3 regions of the Arthrobacter sp. BGA-UO-ETr-C19 genome follow, and region 2 is predicted to be linked to each of the others. Evidence: riboswitches for the same ligand, from Rfam matches in the RefSeq annotation. Region 2 holds a riboswitch; each other region holds the start of a gene.

Region 1 (6,411 bases), on a different contig from region 2:
GAGGGGAGCGCCTCCCGGGCCCAGGCCGGCACCGGGCGGTTGTTGCTCAGTGCCTCGCAGATGACCAAAACAAACCGGTCCACGAGCCGGCGCAGCGGCGCGGTGGTGTGGGCGTACGCCGTGCCGATGGCTGACTGGACGGCGTCCTCCGGGACGGTTCCGTCGAAGTGCGTGTACGCGGCTCCGCGGAAGAGCATGCCGGCCGAATGGAGGATGGCCAGTTGCCGGTGGTCGGTGGGATCGAGGGTGCGCAGGTACTCGCCGTAGCTTTCCTGCCCGTCCCACGGTTTGCCCAGCGCGGCTGTCTGACGCTTGAAGTGGCTGAGCGAGCGTTCATCCGGGGCCGGCATGGTGCGCAGGATCCCCACCTTGCCGTTGAGCATCAGCGAAGCGGCGGCCATCCCGGTCATGAGCGAAATCTGGGCGTTCCAGTCCTCCACCGGAAGCTGGGGGACCGCCACGATCCGGTAGCCGCCGTCGGGCAGCTGGACGATCTCCTGCTCCGGCATGTTCAGGCTGGCCCCGCCGCGGGCCCGCTCCAGGTCCACGCGCTTGCGCCCCACCTCACGCAACAGCTGCAGCATCGGAGGGGCGGTGCCGGCATCCAGGTCTGCCTGGACGCCCTTGTAGTTGAGCTTGGCCCGGCTGCGCACAGCGGCCCGGCGCACCGCCGCGGACACCACCTCGGCGGCCGCATCGAGCTCGAATTCCCAGACGAAGGCGGAGCACAGCTGCCCGGCCAGCAGGCTGCCGGCGTTCTCGCTGATCACCTCCGGATGCAGCGGTATCCGGCCGTCCGGTGCGTAGAAAGTCTGCCCGCGACGGCGGGTCTCGGCGTCGAGCGCACCGCCCGGCTGCACGAAGGACGGAACGTCTGCAATGGCGTAGAGGATCTGGTAGCCCTGGCCGTGGCGTTCGATGAACAGCGCCTGGTCCAGATCAGTGGACGACGGCGGATCGATGGTCAGGAAGTCCACTCCGGTCAGGTCCAGGTCCGGAAACTGCCGGTCCGCCACCGCGGCTTCGGCTTCCTTGAGCACGTCCTCGGGGAAGTCCCCCGGGAGCTCCAGCTCCGTCCGCAGCGCGCTCAGGGCGTCCGCGAGCGCGTTGGTCTGCTCGTGGACGCTGGGCGAGAGACGATGATGTGACACGAAAATCAGGTTAGCCCGAATTGCGCCGTTAGTCTTGGATTATGGGCACATCCTCGGCTGACACCGCTCGCTACGACCGTTTCGTCGCAGACCTGTTCGGCGTGATGGCATATGGCGAATTGTCCGCGTTCGAACGGCTCTCCTCGGACGCCCGCTACTCACCCACACTGCATGACCGGGCGGTGATCGGCCGGATCGCGGTCATTGAATTCCAGCACTACGAACTGGTGAGCGCCAAGCTGGCGGAGATGGGCGTCGACGTCGAAAATGCGATGCTGCCGTTCCAGTCCGCCGTGGACCACTTCCACGAACGGACCCGCCCGGCAGACTGGTACGAATCCCTGATGAAGGCCTATGTGGTGGACACCGTTTCCGCCGATTTCTACCGGGCGGTGGCCCGGTTCGTGGATCCCGGAACGCGCGACCTCATCCAGCAGATCCAGACGTCGGAAGAAGCCACGGGCGTCCTCCGGGACCGGCTCAGGGGAGCGCTGGCGGACGACCCCAGGCTCGCGTCCAGGCTCGCGCTGTGGGGCCGCCGCCTCCTGGGTGAAGCGATCACCCAGGCCCAGCGCGTGGGCCATGAACACGCCTTTCTTGGCGAGCTGTTTGTCGAGGCAGAGCCCGACGCCACGGATGCCACTGCACGCGAGCTGGTGCGGGGCATCACCGCCGAAGTCGCGGAAAACCACTCCCGGCGGATGGTCCAGCTGGGACTGAGCGGGTAGCTAGGAGATGGCTGCCGGCGCCGTTGCGTCGAGGGCGTCGAGCAGTTCCGCGGCGGCGGCTGCCGGGTCTGCTGCCTCGGTGATGGCGCGTACGACGACGATCCGGCTGGCTCCGGCCGCCAGGACCTGCTCCACATTCGTGCGGTCGATCCCGCCGATGGCGAACCAGGGCAGCAGCAGGCCGCCGACCCGCTCCTCGTCCGCGGTGCGGACAGCCTCCGCCGCGTAGCGCACCAGGTCGAGCCCGACGGCGGCGCGCCCGGGCTTGGTGGGCGTGGCCCAGAGCGGGCCTACGCAGAAATAGTCCAGGCCGCTGCGGCCGTGGGCGGCGCCGATAGCGGCATCCACCTGGTCCGTGCTGTGGGTGGACAGTCCGATCACAGTTGAATCGTGCAGCAGCTTCCGGGCAGCGCGGAGCGGCAGGTCCTTCTGGCCGATGTGGAATACCGGCGCACCGGCGATGGACGCGATATCGGCGCGGTCGTTCACGGCCCACAGCCGTCCGTGCCTGCGGGCGGCGGCATGGACGGTGTCCAGCAGCTCGAGTTCCTCGGCGGCCTCGATGCTCTTGTCCCGCAGCTGGATGATGTCCACTCCGCCGGCAAACGCCGCGTCCACGAAGTCCGCGAAGTCCCCGCGGTCCTTGCGGGCGTCGGTGCAGAGGTACAGGCGGGCGGCTGTGTGGGCAGAGTGCTGGGTCATGGCAACCACCTTAGTTCCTCTAAACTGGGCAGGTACCGCGGGAGCCCGTTACTGCTGTCATAAAAGGCGCAGGGCTGAGAGGGCGTCAGAGCCGACCGCTTGACCTGATCCGGTTAGTACCGGCGTAGGGAAGGATTATGCATGAACCCTGGAACACGCGGCGAAGAATGTGCCGCCACAAGTCTTGAGGCAGATGTGGCCGTCATCGGCGGCGGCGTGGTGGGGCACGGCATCGCCTGGGAAGCACGGCGCGCCGGCCGCTCGGTGGTGCTGATAGATGAAGCCCCCGGCAGCGGCGCAAGCTGGGCCGCAGCCGGCATGCTCGCTCCGGTCAGCGAATTGCATTACCAGGAGGAAGGACTCCTGGAACTGATGCTGGAGTCATCCGCCAGATGGCCGGACTTTGCTGCCACCCTCACTGCCGGCGAGGACGCCGGGTACCTGACGACGCCGACCCTTGCAGTGGGTGCCGATCCCGCCGACCGCCGGGCCCTGATGGACCTGCGGGACGTACAGCGGACCCACGGGCTGGATGTTGAACCGCTGACCATCCGCGAGGCACGCTCGCGGGAGCCGCTGCTTAGCCCCGCGATCTCCTGCGCCCTGGACATCCCGGCGGACCACCAGGTGGATCCGCGAAGGCTCGTCCGGGCGATCGCCGCCGGGCTGGCCGGCCATGGCCAGGAGCTCACGGCAGCGGAGGGATACGCGGTGCGGGAGCACGCCGCCGGCCTGCTCTGGGACGGCGGGCAGGTCTGCGGGGCCCGGCTGGCCGGAGGCGGGTCCGTCAGGGCGGCCGAGACGGTGGTGGCCAACGGCCTGGCCGCGGCCCAGCTGCAGAACCTCCCGGAAGGACTGCAGCTGCCGCTGCGCCCGGTCTACGGAGACATCCTCAGGCTCAGGGTCCCCGCACACCTGCAGCCCCTGCTGACCGCAACGGTCCGCGGCATGGTGCGGGGCGTTCCGGTCTACATCGTGCCCCGCCAGGACGGCACGGTGGTGATCGGCGCCACCCAGCGTGAAGACGGGGTACCGGGCACCAGCGCCGGCGGCGTCTACCAGTTGCTGCGTGACGCGCAGGTCCTGCTGCCGGCAGTCGCCGAGCTCGAGCTCCTTGAAGCCACTGCGCGGGCGCGGCCGGGCACACCGGACAACGCGCCGCTGCTCGGCCGGGTTCCGGCCCGCGGGCAGGGGGCCGGGACTGACGTGGCCGGCCTCATCATCGCCACCGGCTTCTTCCGCCACGGCGTCCTGCTGACCCCGGCGGCCGCAGTGATCTGCCGCCAGCTCATGGATGGCATCACGGATCCGCGCTGGGCCGCGTTCCGGCCGGGCCGGTTTTCCCCCGGGCCCGCGGACCTGGCGGGAGCGGCCGCTGCACTCTCACATTTGACCCGCGTCACATTTGACCCGAACAAGGAACCAGCATGAACATCACTCTGAACGGTATCGAACAGGAAGTGGGCGAGGGCGCCTCGGTGACCTCGCTCGTCAGCCAGGTCACGGGACGCCGCCTGTCCGCCAACGGGCAGGCCGCCGACGGCCAGCGACTGGGTGTGGCGGTGGCGCGCAATGCAGCCGTCGTGCCGCGCAGCCAGTGGCACAGCACCGCCCTCGCCGAGGGCGATGAGATCGAGCTAGTCACGGCAGTCCAGGGAGGATGAGCACGATGGTAGAAACACTGACTGAAACAGCAGACAGCCTTGTCATTGACGGGGTGGAGCTGACCTCGCGACTCATCATGGGCACCGGAGGCGCTCCGAGCCTGGACGGTCTCGGCTCAGCGCTGGTCGCGTCCGGCACCCAGCTGACCACGGTCGCGATGCGGCGGTATTCGCCTGCCGAAACGGGCTCCCTCTTCCAGCTGCTGCTGGACCACAACATCCGCGTGCTCCCCAACACCGCCGGCTGCTTCACTGCCCGGGATGCCGTCACGACGGCCGAGCTGGCCCGTGAGGCGCTGGAGACCGACTGGGTCAAGCTTGAGGTCATCGCGGACGAGCACACGCTGCTGCCTGACGCCGTGGAGCTGGTGGACGCCACGGAGCAGTTGGTCAACCGCGGCTTCAAGGTCTTCGCCTACACCAACGACGACCCCGTGCTGGCGCTCCGCCTCGAAAACCTGGGCGCCTCGGCCGTCATGCCGCTGGGAGCACCGATCGGCACGGGCCTGGGTATCCTCAATCCGCACAACATCGAGCTGATCGTGTCCCGGGCTTCCGTTCCTGTGGTCCTGGACGCGGGGATCGGCACGGCCTCTGACGCGGCACTGGCCATGGAGCTGGGCTGCGACGCCGTGCTGCTGGCCACCGCGGTCACCCGTGCGCAGAACCCCGCACTCATGGCCGAGGCCTTCAAACACGCCGTCATCGCCGGTAGGCTGGCGCGTGCGGCCGGGCGGATCCCGCGCCGTGAGCATGCCCTGGCGTCCTCGGCCATGGAGGGCCGGGCGGAATTCCTCTAGGTCCGGCCGCCCCTGCCGGCCCGGCGTGCGGCAGGCTCAACAGGTCCTTCTTAGGAGTGCACTGTGGCCGCCAGCGACGACATTCTCACCCGACCCCAGATCGACGAAGCGCTCGCAGGACTGCCCGACTGGCGCTACCGGCTGGGCGGCCTGGTCACCGTCTATAAGACGCCGACGGCGGCCGCCGCGCTTGAGCTGATCGCCGCCGTCGGGCGTGTGGCAGAGGAAACGGACCACCATCCGGACCTGGACTGGCGCTACAACCGGGTGTTCATCAGGTTCAGTTCCCACGACGTCGGGGGCGAGGTGACCACGCGGGACACCGGAGCCGCGGCCTCGGCGAGCACGGCCGCGGCGGCGGCAGGCGCCGAGGCCCAGCCAGGCCTGTTCCGCTCGGTGGACATCGGCATCGACACGGCTGACGCAGCGGAGATTTCCGAGGTCTGGCGCGTCGCTCTCGGTTACCGGAAGGGCCGTTTCGGGGACCTCGTGGACCCGTACGGCCGCGGTCCGGGCGTGTGGTTCCAGGAGACCCCGACGCCGAACGACAACCGCCTGCACCTGGACATCCACCGCTCGAAGGCCGAGTCGGCACCCGCCCTGGAGAAAACGGCCGCCACCGGGGCCCTAATGAACAGTGACCACGCACCCAATTGGGTGGTGGTCACTGATGCCCAGGGGAACCGGCTCTGCCTGTGCACTGAGGAAGGCCAGGGGCCGGACCTTCCCGGATCCTGACCTGGCCGGATCCCGCGCGGCTAGATCTTCAGTGCTGCCGTTAGCCGCTGGTTGTCGTGTTTGGCGCGGGCACGGCCGAGGTAGACCGCCACCGCCAAGGCAGCAGCCGTCCCCGCCGCCATGGGAAGGACCCACGGCAGCCACGTCAGGCCCGGCTGGTAGCCCAGCCCGGCCCAGATGCAGATGATCCACGCCAGCATGCCTACCACCGCAGCGGTGCCGGCCGGCAGGAGGATGCCGTACTTGGTGTGGCGCCGGTCGTTGGCCCAGACGATGAAGCCGGCAGCGGCAGTCACCAGGAGCACGATCACGAGGGACAGCACGGCTCGGCCTACAGTGCGCCGAAGCCGACCCGGCGCACTTCCTCTGCGCCGATTTCGACGTAGCCGAGGACGTTGGCCGGGATGATGATCTGACGGCCCTTCTCATCGTTCAGACGCAGCTCGCTGCCCTTGGCGATGGCCTCGGCCACGACTTTGGCCACAGCGTCAGCATCCTGGGCCGATTCCAGCACGATTTCACGGCCGACGTTCTGAATGCCGATCTTTACTTCCACAGCAAGGCCTCCCAGCCAATCAAGGTTGAAATTTCAAAGGTAGTTTCAGTTGTAGTCTAGGTCTCTTTGGGG
Region 2 (6,411 bases):
TTCGAAGACGCGGTAGCCGCGGGACTCCAGCTCCGGCCGGACGAACTCGGCCATGTCCTTGCCGTCCGGAAGGTCCACCTTATTCAGTGCCACCAGCCGTGGACGGTGGTTGAGCGGGACAACTTCGCCATTCGAGCCGGCGTAGCTCATGTCCACCGCATACTTTTCGAGCTCGGTTTCAATAATTGCGAGGTCGGAGAGCGGATCTCGGTCAGATTCCAGCGTACCGCAGTCCAAAACGTGGACCAAAGCTGCGCAGCGTTCGACGTGTCGGAGGAAGTTGTGGCCCAGGCCCTTGCCTTCGCTGGCGCCCTCGATGAGTCCCGGAACGTCGGCAATGGTGAAACGGACGTCGCCGGCCTGGACCACGCCGAGGTTGGGGATGAGCGTGGTGAAAGGGTAATCGGCGATCTTCGGGCGGGCGGCGGACATGGCCGCGATCAGGCTGGACTTGCCGGCGGAGGGGAAACCCACCAGGGCAATGTCCGCGATCGACTTCAGCTCAAGGACGATGTCGCTGGCGTCACCCTCGATGCCAAGCAGGGCGAAGCCCGGCGCCCGCCGCTTCTGGGAGGACAGGGCGGCGTTGCCGAGCCCGCCCTGCCCGCCGGACGCCGCGATGAATTCGGTGCCCTCGCCGACGAGGTCGGCAAGGACCTTGCCGTCCTTGGTCTTGACGACGGTTCCGTCCGGAACCGGCAGGACCAGGGTTTCGCCGTTCTTGCCGCCGCGCCAGTCACCCATGCCGGGGCCGCCGTTAGTGGCGTGCCGGTGGGGTGCGTGGTGGTAGTCGAGCAGCGTGGTGGTCTGCGAGTCGACGCGCAGGATGACGTCGCCACCGTCGCCGCCGTTGCCGCCGTCGGGTCCGCCCAGCGGCTTGAACTTCTCACGGTGAACGGAGACACAGCCGTGGCCGCCGGTACCGCCGGATACGTGCAGTACTACCCGGTCTACAAAGCTCGCCACGGTGTATCTCCTCTGTGCTTAACCTGGCTGTTTGGAACGTCCAGATTGATTCTAATGCGGTTAAAAGAACAGTGGAGCGGGCCATCATGGCCCGCTCCACCGGTTTAGAACTTGTTGTTACTCTGCAGCTGCAGCAGCAACGATGTTGACGACCCGACGGCCGCGGCGCGTGCCGAATTCAACGGCACCTGCCTGCAGTGCGAACAGGGTGTCGTCGCCGCCACGGCCAACGCCCGCACCGGGGTGGAAGTGGGTGCCGCGCTGGCGGACGATGATCTCGCCAGCGGAAACTACCTGGCCGCCGAAGCGCTTGACGCCGAGGTACTGGGCGTTGGAGTCACGACCGTTGCGAGTGGAGCTCGCGCCTTTTTTGTGTGCCATTTGGAATGCCTGCCTTTAATTCTGGGGAATCTGTTGAAAACCTGAACAGTAACGCGAGGTTACTTGATGCCGGTGATCTTGACCTTGGTCAGTTCCTGGCGGTGACCCTGGCGCTTCTTGTAACCGGTCTTGTTCTTGAACTTCTGGATGACGATCTTCGGACCACGGAGGTCCTGGAGGATCTCAGCCGTAACCGTGACCTTGGCCAGGTCCGCAGCTGCGGACGTGACCTTGTCGCCGTCTACCAGGAGCAGCGCGGGCAGCTCAATGGTGCTGCCAGCTCCACCGGCGACGCGGTTCAGGGTAACGAAGTCTCCAACGGAAACCTTCTCTTGGCGGCCGCCTGCGCGGACAATCGCGTACACCACTTGGGCACTCACTTCTCTCGACGTCTATTACTAAATTTGCGTGCGGAACCTGGGTCCATGATTGGCCTGGCTCTCGCTGTGCCTCAACGCCGTGGATTGCCCGGGGGGAACCCGTGAGCTATCCCAGGAACCAGCCCGATTGGACGATCCCGGGTCATAACCCAAGTGTTGGCGTAAGCACCGAAGATCTAGAATACGCTAATTCCGTCGTCGGTCGCAAATGAGGCTGGCACCGGCGGGTTGTCCGTGATAGGCGCCACAGGGGTGCCGTTCCGGATATCCGGTGCCGTGCGCGACTATCTTACCGGGCATAGCGCCCACTTCCGCTCAGCTGTGATGGCTCGGCGCGTCGAAGAATTCCACCTCGTACCGGCAGGACTGCCGGAACGCGGTGATCATCGCTTCACGCTCTCCCGCAGAGGCGGCCCTGCCGGCGTCGTCGGCGATTTCTATGGCCCGCATAGTCGCGGCAGCGAACTCCTCGTCGGCGTACGTCCGCAGCCACTCGGCATACGGGTGCCCGGCCTGCGACCCGGCGGCCACATATTCGGCGTACAGGGTCTCCCCCACCTCGGCATACAGCCAGAAGCAAGGCAGGACCGCGGCGACAAGCACCGCGTAACTGCCGCTTGCCGAAGCCGCAACCAGATGATCCACGTACGCTTTCGTGACCGGGCCAAGCTCCGTCTGCACGGTGCGCGTGCTGAGCCAGTTGCGGTGCAGTTCCGATTCAACCTCCAGGCATTGCTGGGCCGAGCGCGCCCAGAACAGCTGCTCGGACTCGGTTGGCGCGAGTGCGCTGGCCCGCGCCAGGACGCGGGAGTAGCCGTTGAGGTAAATGGCATCCTGTGCCAGGTAGTACGCGAATTCCTTCTCCACCAGGGTGCCTTCGGCAAGTCCACGGATGAAGCCCAGGCCATAGATGGCTTCCAGGTCGGCAACGGTCTCGGCGCGCAGCAGTTCCGCGAACCCGCCCTCACGTTCGGGCCGGGCCAGGTGGTGGAAGTGGTTGATCGGTCCGTTGCCTGCGCCGACCTCCAGCTGCCCGGATGTACGGAGGGCTCCGGCCAGCCAGGGCTTGACCTCCCGCAATGAGGCTTCCCAGTCGCCCAGCCGCGCCTGGGCCGTGGCCATGGCCGAGGAGAGCGAGCACCCGGTGCCGTGGCTGTTCCGCGTGGTGATCCGTTCACCGGCGATCTCCACCACCTCCGCAGACAGCAGCCCGGCAGTGTTGACGAGGGCGTCCGGGCAGGTTGAGCCGTTCAGGTGGCCGCCTTTGACAAGGACCGTGGCGCCGGTCCGGGCCGCGAGCCGCTTGCCCTGGTCAAGAGCGGAGGACCAGTCGGCGGCCTCCGGCTCCCCAAGCAGCATGGCAAGTTCGGGCAGGTTTGGGGTGATCAGGTCCGCCAGCGGCAGTAATTCGCCGAGTGCAGCCTCCGCGGACTCCTGAAGGAGGCGGTCACCGCTGGTGGCCACCATCACCGGATCGAGAACCACGACGCCGGGGCGCACCTTTTCGAGCCAGTTGCGCACTGCGGTTATCACCTGTGCATCGCCGAGCATGCCGATCTTCACGGCGTCCACCTGGATGTCGTCGCTGACAGCGTCCAGTTGCGCGGACAGGAAAGAAGCCGGCGGAACGTGCACGCCGCGCACGCCGGTGGTGTTCTGTGCGGTGAGGGCCGTTATTGCTGCCATCCCGTAGCCACCGTGGGCCGCAATACTTTTCAGGTCGGCCTGGATGCCTGCTCCGCCGGACGGATCCGAGCCCGCAATGGCAAGGACCCGGGGAACGTCGCGGGAAGTCGGAAGGGCTGGCGCCACGGTGTCCACAAGGGAACCGGCGGCAGCCGCGGGTGCGGGCAGGAGCGATGCTGATGACAAGGAAGACATCCCTTCGCCGGTGCTAACCGGACAGGTTCAACGGGTTTGGATCTCAGCCGGCCCGTGCGCGGCACCCCGTGTCAGTCCCCCAGCCTAGCGGTTCGTCCGGCCTGGGACACCGAATTTGACGTTTGCGACAGGCTTCCGCGGGGCTGTGGCCCGCCGCTTTCCGGCTCGTTTCTTTTGACTTGACCGGGCCAAATCCTCCGGAACCAGAAAGGTCCGGCACCGCAGGTGCGGTGCCGGACCTTTCCATACATCAGCTCAGGGTTCGCCAGTCCTACAGTTCTGAGGCGGGTACCCCGACGCCCAGAATGATCGGCTCGCTGGCCGGCCGCTGAGTAGCCTTGGGCGCTCCCTGCGCATCGCCCGCCTCCGGAGCCTTGGCCTCGTGCGAATGCCCCGCAGCAGCAGCCGGCGCAACCTCGTGATGTTCCACGGATGTCTCGTTGGCTGCACCCTGGGCGCGGCTGGCACTGCGGTTGCGACGCGGACGGCGGCTGCGGGACGGCGCGGCGGGGCTTTCCACCGGCTGCCTTGTGGCCGGCTGGCCTGCGACGGGCTGGCCATCGGTGCGTTCCGGCTGCCGGCTTGCCGGGCGGGCCGGCGCGGGAGCCTCCTCTTCGGCCGGAGCGATTGGAGCGCCCAGGTGCGCGAAGGCTTCCTCCAGGCGGTCCAGCGTCAAAGCCGGCGTTTCCTTGGCCGGTTCCTCGCTGTGATCGACGAACGGAAGAATCACCTTCTCGCCACCGAACGTAAGCACCGCTCCGGGCCGTCCAGAGACGCTCTCCGTTTCCGGAGCACGGTGCACCACGGGGCTTTCCGGTGCTGCTGCGGCCGCGGGGGCAGCCGGCCGGGCGCCCTCACCCGACGCTGCGGCGCTGTGCGCTGCTTCCTCATGCAGGTGGGCGGCGTGGGCCGCTGCCGCGATGTTGGCGAGGGCAGCGCGGGTCGCTTCAGCCTTGGCGTGGCGTTCTGCTTCCGACGGTTCCGGGTGGTGCACGGCAGCAGGGGCAGCCGGGGCAGTCTCGGACGGCTGTCCGCCCTTGCCGCGGCGGCGCTTCCGCTCGGCCCGGGCAGGGGGCTGGACCTCTGCGCGGTGCACGTGGTGTTCCGCGGCCACGGTGTTGGCGCGGCGGTGCTCCACCGGCTCGTCATGGGTGACGACGCCGCGGCCGGCGCATGCCTCGCACTGCTCGCCGAAGACTTCAAGGAGGCCGGTGCCCATGCGCTTGCGCGTCATCTGCACGAGTCCCAAGGAGGTCACTTCGGCCACCTGGTGTTTGGTCCGGTCGCGGCCCAGGCACTCGACCAGGCGGCGCAGGACCAGGTCGCGGTTGGATTCCAGCACCATGTCGATGAAGTCGATGACGATGATGCCGCCGATGTCGCGCAGCCGCAGCTGGCGGACAACTTCCTCGGCTGCTTCGAGGTTGTTCTTGGTGACCGTCTCTTCGAGGTTGCCGCCGCTGCCGGTGAACTTGCCGGTGTTGACGTCAACCACCGTCATGGCCTCGGTCCGGTCAATGACCAGCGAACCGCCTGACGGTAGGAATACCTTGCGGTCCAGTGCCTTGTGGATCTGCTCGTCAATGCGCCAGGCGGAGAAGATGTCCTCGTCCCTGGTCCACTTTTCGAGCCGGCCCACCAGGTCCGGAGCAACGTAGGTGACGTAGGCCTCGATGGTGTCCCACGCTTCGTCACCGGACACGATCAGCTTGGAGAAGTCCTCGTTGAAGACGTCCCGCACAACCTTGATGGTCAGGTCCGGTTCGCCGTACAGCAGTTCGGGGGCGAGCACCTTGGTGGACTTCGCCTGGCTGTCAATCCCCTCCCACTGGGCACGAAGACGGTTAATGTCGTGGGTCAGTTCCTCCTCGGAGGCGCCTTCAGCGGCCGTCCGCACAATGACACCGGCGTCCTCGGGGAGGCGGTCCTTGAGGATCCGCTTCAGGCGGTTGCGTTCGACGTCGGGCAGCTTGCGGGAGATGCCGGTCATGGACCCGCCAGGGACGTACACGAGGTACCGGCCGGGCAGGGAGATCTGGCTGGTGAGCCGGGCACCCTTGTGGCCCACGGGATCCTTGGTGACCTGGACCAGGACGGAGTCGCCGGACTTCAGCGCGTTTTCGATCCGGCGCTGCTTGCCTTCGAGGGTGGCTGCGTCCCAGTTGACCTCACCGGCATACAGCACGGCGTTGCGACCGCGTCCGATGTCGACGAAAGCGGCTTCCATGGACGGCAGGACGTTCTGGACCTTGCCCAGGTAGACGTTGCCGATCAGGGAGTCCTGCTGCGTTTTGGAGACGAAATGCTCAGCCAGGACGCCGTCCTCCAGGACACCGATCTGGATTCTGTCGTCGCGCTGGCGGACGATCATCTGGCGGTCCACGGATTCCCGGCGGGCCAGGAACTCGGCCTCGGTAATCACGGTGCGGCGGCGGCCGGTGTCCCGCGATTCGCGGCGGCGCTGCTTCTTGGCCTCCAGGCGGGTGGATCCCTTGACGCTGGTCACGCGGTTGCTAGCCGGTGCCTCGCTGATGGTCCGCGGGGCCCGGACGCGGGTGACCGTGTTGGGGGGATCGTCTTCTCCCCCGCCGGTCAGTTCCAGGTCCTGGTCACCGCGGCGGCGGCGCCTGCGACGGCGGGACGTCACGCCGTCTTCCGGCTGCGCACCCTCATCTTCGCCGGCTTCGTCAGACTCGTCTGTCCCCTCATCTCCGTCGGTGATCTCGCGGTCGGTCCGGCTGCGGCCGCGGCGGCCGCGGCTGCGCCGCCGGCGGCGGCCGCCCTCGTCCTCCAGCTCGTCCTC
Region 3 (6,411 bases), on a different contig from region 2:
GTTCGGCAGGCCCAGGTGTTCCTTTGGGGTGACGTAGCACAGCATCGCCGTGCCGTAGCGGGCGATTTCGGTGGCGCCGATGGCCGAGGTGATGTGGTCGTAGCCGGGGGCCACATCCGTGACCAGGGGGCCCAGCGTGTAGAAGGGCGCACCCTTGCAAAGTTCCTGCTGGCGCTCGACGTTCTCCCGCACCAGGTGGAACGGGATGTGCCCCGGACCTTCCACCATGACCTGCACGTCGTACTCCCAGGCCCGCTGGGTCAGCTCAGCCAAGGTGTCCAGTTCGGCGAACTGCGCGGCGTCGTTGGCGTCCGCCGTCGCGCCCGGCCGAAGTCCGTCGCCGAGTGAGAACGCGACGTCGTACTTCGCGAAGATCTCGCACAGCTCATCAAAGTGGGTGTACAGGAAGTTTTCCTGGTGGTGGGCAAGGCACCAGCCGGCCATGATCGAGCCGCCGCGGGAAACAATGCCGGTTACGCGGTTCGCCGTGAGCGGCACGTACCGCAGCAGCACGCCGGCGTGGATGGTCATGTAGTCCACGCCCTGTTCGCACTGTTCGATGACGGTGTCGCGGAAGATTTCCCAGGTGAGGGCGTTCGCTTCGCCGTTGACCTTCTCCAGGGCCTGGTAGATCGGAACTGTGCCGATCGGCACGGGGGAGTTGCGGATGAGCCACTCACGCGTGGTGTGGATGTCGTCGCCCGTGGACAGGTCCATGACGGTGTCCGCGCCCCACTGGGTGGCCCACTGCAGCTTGTCCACCTCCTCCGCAATGGAGCTGGTGACGGCCGAGTTGCCGATGTTGGCGTTGATCTTCACCAGGAATGCCTTGCCGATGATCATCGGCTCGGATTCCGGGTGGTTGATGTTGGTGGGGATGATGGCCCGTCCGGCGGCGAGTTCGCTGCGGACCAGTTCCACATCGCAGTTTTCGCGGAGGGCCACGAAACGCATTTCGGGGGTGATGATGCCCTGCCGCGCATAGTGCATCTGCGTCACGGTCTTGCCTTCCGCCGCACGGCGGGGCACCGGCCTGGCGCCCTTCCATTCGGCGGAAGCCGCGCCGCGGCGCACGGCTGACTTGCCGTCGTCGAGCAGGTTCCGTTCACGTCCGTCGTACGTTTCCGTGTCCGCCCGGGCCGCAATCCATTCCGCACGGAACGGCGCCAGGCCCACCACCGGGTCGCTTCCCGGACCCGCCGTGCGGTAAACCCGCAGTGGATCGTTCTGCTCACCGTTCGGTGAAGGCTCCAAGGCGATTTCCGTTACCGGAACCCGCAGTCCGTCCCCCTCCAGATAAGCCAGCGAATGGGACTTCAGCGACTGCGTGACACGGCCGGCAGCATCACCGGCGGCTTCACTTTGGGCTGCATCAATCTGGGCTGCATCGTTTTGGCCTGCATCGTTTTGGGCAGGGCTCAGCTGTGATTTCTGGGTGCTCAATTTACTGCTCACTTCCTTCGCCGGCATTACCCGGACAGGTTCAACGGTCGCAGGCTGCACCAGCCTGATCTCAGCCCCTGCAGGGGCACCCGTGTGGTCGTAGACGAAGCTACCACAGCTTCGGCTTAGGCTGGAGTCATGGCTCACATCATCGAATTCAGCGGACCCGTGCTCACTGCTGCGGATGAGGAACGCCGAGGGCTCTGGGCCGTGGACGGGAAGCTGACGTTCAATTCTCCGGGTCAACAGCCGGACGCCGTCCTGGACGGCTGGGTCCTGCCTGGTTTCGTGGATGCCCACTGCCACATCGGGCTGGGCCCGGGCGGTCCCGTGGACGACGACGTGGCGTACAGCCAGGCCATGACGGACCGCAACGCCGGCACGCTCCTTGTCCGGGACGCCGGGGCCGCCAGCGACAACCGGTGGCTGCAGCAGAGGACCGACACGCCGCGAATCATCAGGGCGGGCCGGCATGTGGCCCGGTCCCGCCGGTACCTGAGGAACTTCGCGGTGGAAGTCGAGCCGGAGGGCCTCGTGGAGGCGGTGCGCAAGCAGGCGCGGGAAGGGGACGGCTGGGTCAAGCTGGTGGGGGACTGGATCGACCGGACCGCCGGCGACCTCGCGCCCTCGTTCCCAGCCGCGGCGGTGCGGGACGCCGTCGTGGCCGCCCACGACGAGGGGGCCAGGGTCACGGCGCATTGCTTCGGCGAGGACACCCTGGATGACATGCTGGACGCCGGCGTCGATTGCATCGAGCATGCCACGGGCCTGCTGCCCCGGCACATCCCGCGGTTCGTCGCGCAGCAGGTGCCGATTGTGCCGACACTTATCAACATCGCCACCTTCCCGGACATCGCCGACCAGGCCGAACCGAAGTTTCCGCGGTATGCGGAGCACATGCGCGCCCTGTGGGCCCGCCGTCGCGAGCGTGTTCTGGAGGCCTACGAGGCCGGCGTCGAAATTTACGCGGGAACCGATGCCGGCAGCGTGATCCGGCACGGCCGCATCGCAGACGAAATCCTCGAACTTCACGCCGCCGGGCTTCCGGCACCGGCTGCGCTTGACGCGGCATGCTGGCGTGCGCGCCGCTGGCTCGGGGCCGAAGGGCTGTCGGAAGGGGCGGCCGCGGACGTGGTGGTCTGCCGGGAGGACCCTCGTGCCGTGCCGGAGACCATCCGGAGCCTCACGAATGTGGTGCTCCGGGGAAAGATTGTGCATTAGGAATAAATTGAAGCTTCAAGTAATTTAGAGATGTAGAGGCTGCCGAAATCCGGTGGTCCGGACATTCGGGAGTTTTCAATGACAGCAGCTGACAGCAGCCAGGACTTGCTTCCTGCCGACCTCGCCATGGGCACCGTCATGCTCAAGGTGGGCGACATGAAGCTCATGACCGATTACTACCAGCGTGCCCTCGGCCTGGACGTCGTCGCCGAGCAGGATGGCGGCCTCTACCTCGGCCGGCTCAAGACGCCGCTGGTGCACCTTGCTCCCGCCCCGGGCCTCAATATTCCCGGCCGGGGCGAGGCCGGCCTCTTCCACACGGCGCTCCTGTTCCAGGATCAGTCCTCGCTGGCCGCCACCATTGCCAGCGCGGCCCAGTACGAGCCGCAGTCCTTCGTGGGCAGCGCCGACCACCTGGTGAGCGAGGCGTTCTATTTCACCGACCCTGAAGGCAACGGGATCGAACTCTACTGGGACCGTCCGCGCGAGGCGTGGTCCTGGGACGGCAAGAACGTGGTCATGGACAGCCTGGCGCTGCCGCCGCAGAAGTACCTCCAGGACCACCTCACGCAGGAGTCCGTGGAAGGCCAGCGCGGCACCGACGCAGGAGTGGGGCACGTCCACCTGCAGGTGGGCGACGTCCAGTCCGCCCATGACTTCTACGTCGGCACCCTGGGATTCGAAAAGACGGCCGGCTGGCATGGCCAGGCGCTCTTCGTGTCCGCCGGCGGCTACCACCACCACATGGCCATGAATGTCTGGAACAGCCGGGGCGCAGGCCCGCGCCGGGACACGCTGGGCCTCGGCGAGGTCCTCATCGAGGTTCCGTCGGGGGACGACGTCGGTGCCCTTGCTGACCGCCTCAAAGCCGCCGGAGTCGAATCGCACCACACCGGCTCCGAGCTGCGGTTCGAGGATCCGTGGCGCAACCGCCTCCGCGTCACCGTGCGCTAAGCCCGGCGGGCCCGGTTGGGTTAGGCTGACATTCGAAGAGAGCCCCGGCCGGCATCGCCGCTGCCGGGGCATGCACTGCCGACGGAATGAGGACGAATCCATGGGCTTTACCGAAGTGTTTGTCGCCACCCATAACGACGCCCTCAAGCGTGCAGAGGCGCTGGCAGGCGGCGCCGCTGCCGGAGACGGCATCCGGATTGCCGGCATCAGTGATTTTGAGATCGAGCAGCTCGGCGACCTCGCCGGTGCCGCGGTGCACGCCGCCGGCGCGGACTACGAGCTGGCAATGGTGGACGTGGCAAGCGATTCACTTCTGGGTGTGCCGGCGGCGATGGTCCGGGCGCTGGCCGAGCTCCTCACCTACGAATCCGAGGGTGAGGGCAACGTTTTGGATGAGGTGGCCGAGCGCTGGGCCGCCGAGGATGACATGCCTTTTGGCGCCGGGGAAGCCAAGAACTACGTCCAGCAGCTGGCAGTGCTCGCCGGCACCGTGGACGAAGGCAGCAGGACCGGTCTCTACGTCTGGTCTTCCTAGTACGCAATAAGCCTCAGTCCGCATGTCAAGTCGAAATAACGCGGGCGATCTGGCACAATAGTCAGGTACTCGATCTGCGTGGCCCCTCTCTCCACGTCCGGATCCTGTCCTTTTCGAACCCCCAAGTACGGCCCGCCCCACGGGTGCAGAACGCGGGTTCAACCCCGTTTCAGAAACAGGAGTGACCACAAAAGTGGCCGTAAAGATTCGCCTTAAGCGCTTCGGTAAGATGCGCGCACCGTACTACCGCATCGTTGTCGCCGATTCGCGCACCAAGCGTGATGGCCGTGCCATCGAAGAGATCGGCAAGTACCACCCCACCGAGGAGCCCTCATACATCGAGGTCAACTCCGAGCGTGCACAGTACTGGCTGTCCGTCGGCGCGCAGCCGTCGGAGCAGGTCGCCGCGATCCTGAAGATCACCGGTGACTGGCAGAAGTTCAAGGGTCTGCCGGGCCAGGAAGGCACCCTGAAGACCAAGGCCGACAAGGAAGCATTCGTTGCTCCGGAGAAGGGTTCCGTGATCATCCCGGAAGCCATCACCAAGAAGGCCAAGGCATCGGAAGCCCCCGCCGAGGCTGAAGCAGAGACCACCGAGGCTGAGTAAGTTGCTGGCAGAAGCGCTCGAACACCTCGTCCGCGGCATTGTCGACTCCCCTGAGGATGTCAAGGTCAGTGCCAAGAACAACCGCCGCGGGGATACCCTCGAGGTGCGCGTTCACCAGGAAGACCTCGGACGGGTAATCGGACGCCAGGGCCGCACCGCGCGTGCACTGCGCACGGTCGTGGCGGCGCTGGCAGATGGCGAGCAGGTCAGGGTCGACGTCGTCGACACCGACCGCCGCCGGTAACGCGCCTGCAACACTTGCCTTAAAGTCCGGCCCCTCCACCAGCTAACGGTGGAGGGGCCGGACTGCTTTGGGCCCTGACACCCAAAAATGTCCTAACCACGCAGTCCAAAACAGAGGAACACATGCAGCTTCAGGTGGCCCGTATCGGCAAGCCCCACGGAATCCGCGGCGAGGTGACCGTCCAGGTGCTCACCGACGCGCCCGAGGACCGGTTCGTTCCCGGCACCGAATTTGTGGTGGAACCCGCCTCCGCTGGGCCGCTCACCGTGCGCAGTGCCCGCTGGAACAAGGACATCCTCCTGCTTGGTTTTGAGGAGGTGGCCGACCGGAACCGCGCCGAGACGCTTCGCGGCGCCAAGCTGTTCATCGAAACCGAAGAACTCGACGAGGACGACGACGAGGGCTGGTATGAACACGAGCTCGTCGGCCTCGAGGCCCGCGTCGGCTCCCAGGCCGTAGGCAAGATCAGCGCCCTGAACACCATGCCCGTGCAGGACCTGCTCGTCGTCGAAACCCCGGACGGCAAGGAAATCCTCATCCCGTTCGTGGAACAGATCGTCCCCGAGGTGAACATCGCGGAAGGCTACATCCTGCTCACTCCGCCGGCGGGCCTGTTCGAGGTCAACGAGGAGGGCGCGGAGGACCCGGAGACCAGGGGCTCGGACTCCGCCGAGGATGAGGCTGAGCCGGAGGCCAAAGCCTAGATGAGAATCGACGTCGTCAGCATTTTTCCCGAGTACCTGGCACCGCTGGAACTGTCGCTCATCGGCAAGGCCCGCCAGGACGGGCTGCTGAACCTGAATGTGCACGACCTCCGCACTTTCACCACGGACCGCCACCGCACCGTGGACGACACGCCTTACGGCGGCGGCGCCGGCATGGTGATGAAGGCTGAACCGTGGGCCCAGGCGCTGGAGTCCGTGGCGGCTGCCCGGCCGTCCGGTGCATCCAAGCCCGTGCTGATCGTCCCGTCTCCGGCGGGGGAGCGCTTCAACCAGGCGCTGGCCTACGAGCTTGCCGGGGAAGAGCAGCTGGTGTTCGCCTGCGGGCGGTACGAGGGCATTGACGAGCGCGTCATCGAATGGGCCGAGGAGCACTTCACGGTCCGCCCGGTCAGCCTCGGCGACTACGTCCTCAACGGCGGGGAAGTGGCCGTCCTGGCCATGGTGGAAGCCATCGGCCGGCTGCTCCCCGGAGTGGTGGGAAACCCCGAATCGCTCGTGGAGGAGTCGCATTCGGACGGCCTGCTCGAGTACCCGGTCTACACCAAGCCGTCGGTCTGGCGCGACCGGGAGGTTCCGGCGGTCCTGCTCAGCGGCAACCACGGCAAGATCGCGCAGTGGCGCCGGCACGAACAATACCGCAGGACGGCGGAACGCCGTCCTGACCTGCTGCAGGCGTTCGACG

The links. Region 2 has a riboswitch for thiamine pyrophosphate ahead of AC57BR_RS15855 (bifunctional hydroxymethylpyrimidine kinase/phosphomethylpyrimidine kinase). Riboswitches for the same ligand answer to the same signal wherever they lie in the genome.
Region 1: linked by a shared signal. The riboswitch ahead of thiO (glycine oxidase ThiO) and the one ahead of AC57BR_RS15855 (bifunctional hydroxymethylpyrimidine kinase/phosphomethylpyrimidine kinase) in region 2 are both predicted to bind thiamine pyrophosphate.
Region 3: linked by a shared signal. The riboswitch ahead of thiC (phosphomethylpyrimidine synthase ThiC) and the one ahead of AC57BR_RS15855 (bifunctional hydroxymethylpyrimidine kinase/phosphomethylpyrimidine kinase) in region 2 are both predicted to bind thiamine pyrophosphate.

What each region holds. Positions count from the first base shown of each region.
Region 1 is NZ_JCAQPC010000024.1:806,004-812,414, forward strand. It holds gene AC57BR_RS22675 (RNB domain-containing ribonuclease) at 1-1,151, opposite strand, end outside; gene AC57BR_RS22680 (ferritin-like fold-containing protein) at 1,193-1,879, shown strand; gene thiE (thiamine phosphate synthase) at 1,880-2,581, opposite strand; TPP riboswitch at 2,609-2,729, shown strand; gene thiO (glycine oxidase ThiO) at 2,723-4,012, shown strand; gene thiS (sulfur carrier protein ThiS) at 4,009-4,245, shown strand; gene AC57BR_RS22700 (thiazole synthase) at 4,251-5,045, shown strand; gene AC57BR_RS22705 (4a-hydroxytetrahydrobiopterin dehydratase) at 5,109-5,783, shown strand; gene AC57BR_RS22710 (hypothetical protein) at 5,804-6,106, opposite strand; gene AC57BR_RS22715 (DUF3107 domain-containing protein) at 6,115-6,339, opposite strand; gene AC57BR_RS22720 (TetR/AcrR family transcriptional regulator) at 6,396-6,411, opposite strand, start outside.
Region 2 is NZ_JCAQPC010000022.1:201,669-208,079, forward strand. It holds gene obgE (GTPase ObgE) at 1-966, opposite strand, end outside; gene rpmA (50S ribosomal protein L27) at 1,084-1,347, opposite strand; gene rplU (50S ribosomal protein L21) at 1,407-1,715, opposite strand; gene AC57BR_RS15855 (bifunctional hydroxymethylpyrimidine kinase/phosphomethylpyrimidine kinase) at 2,043-3,608, opposite strand; TPP riboswitch at 3,591-3,687, opposite strand; gene AC57BR_RS15860 (Rne/Rng family ribonuclease) at 3,880-6,411, opposite strand, start outside.
Region 3 is NZ_JCAQPC010000024.1:1,162,822-1,169,232, forward strand. It holds gene thiC (phosphomethylpyrimidine synthase ThiC) at 1-1,443, opposite strand, end outside; TPP riboswitch at 1,439-1,546, opposite strand; gene AC57BR_RS24270 (amidohydrolase family protein) at 1,582-2,664, shown strand; gene AC57BR_RS24275 (VOC family protein) at 2,743-3,618, shown strand; gene AC57BR_RS24280 (hypothetical protein) at 3,719-4,153, shown strand; gene rpsP (30S ribosomal protein S16) at 4,347-4,760, shown strand; gene AC57BR_RS24290 (RNA-binding protein) at 4,762-5,004, shown strand; gene rimM (ribosome maturation factor RimM) at 5,127-5,708, shown strand; gene trmD (tRNA (guanosine(37)-N1)-methyltransferase TrmD) at 5,709-6,411, shown strand, end outside.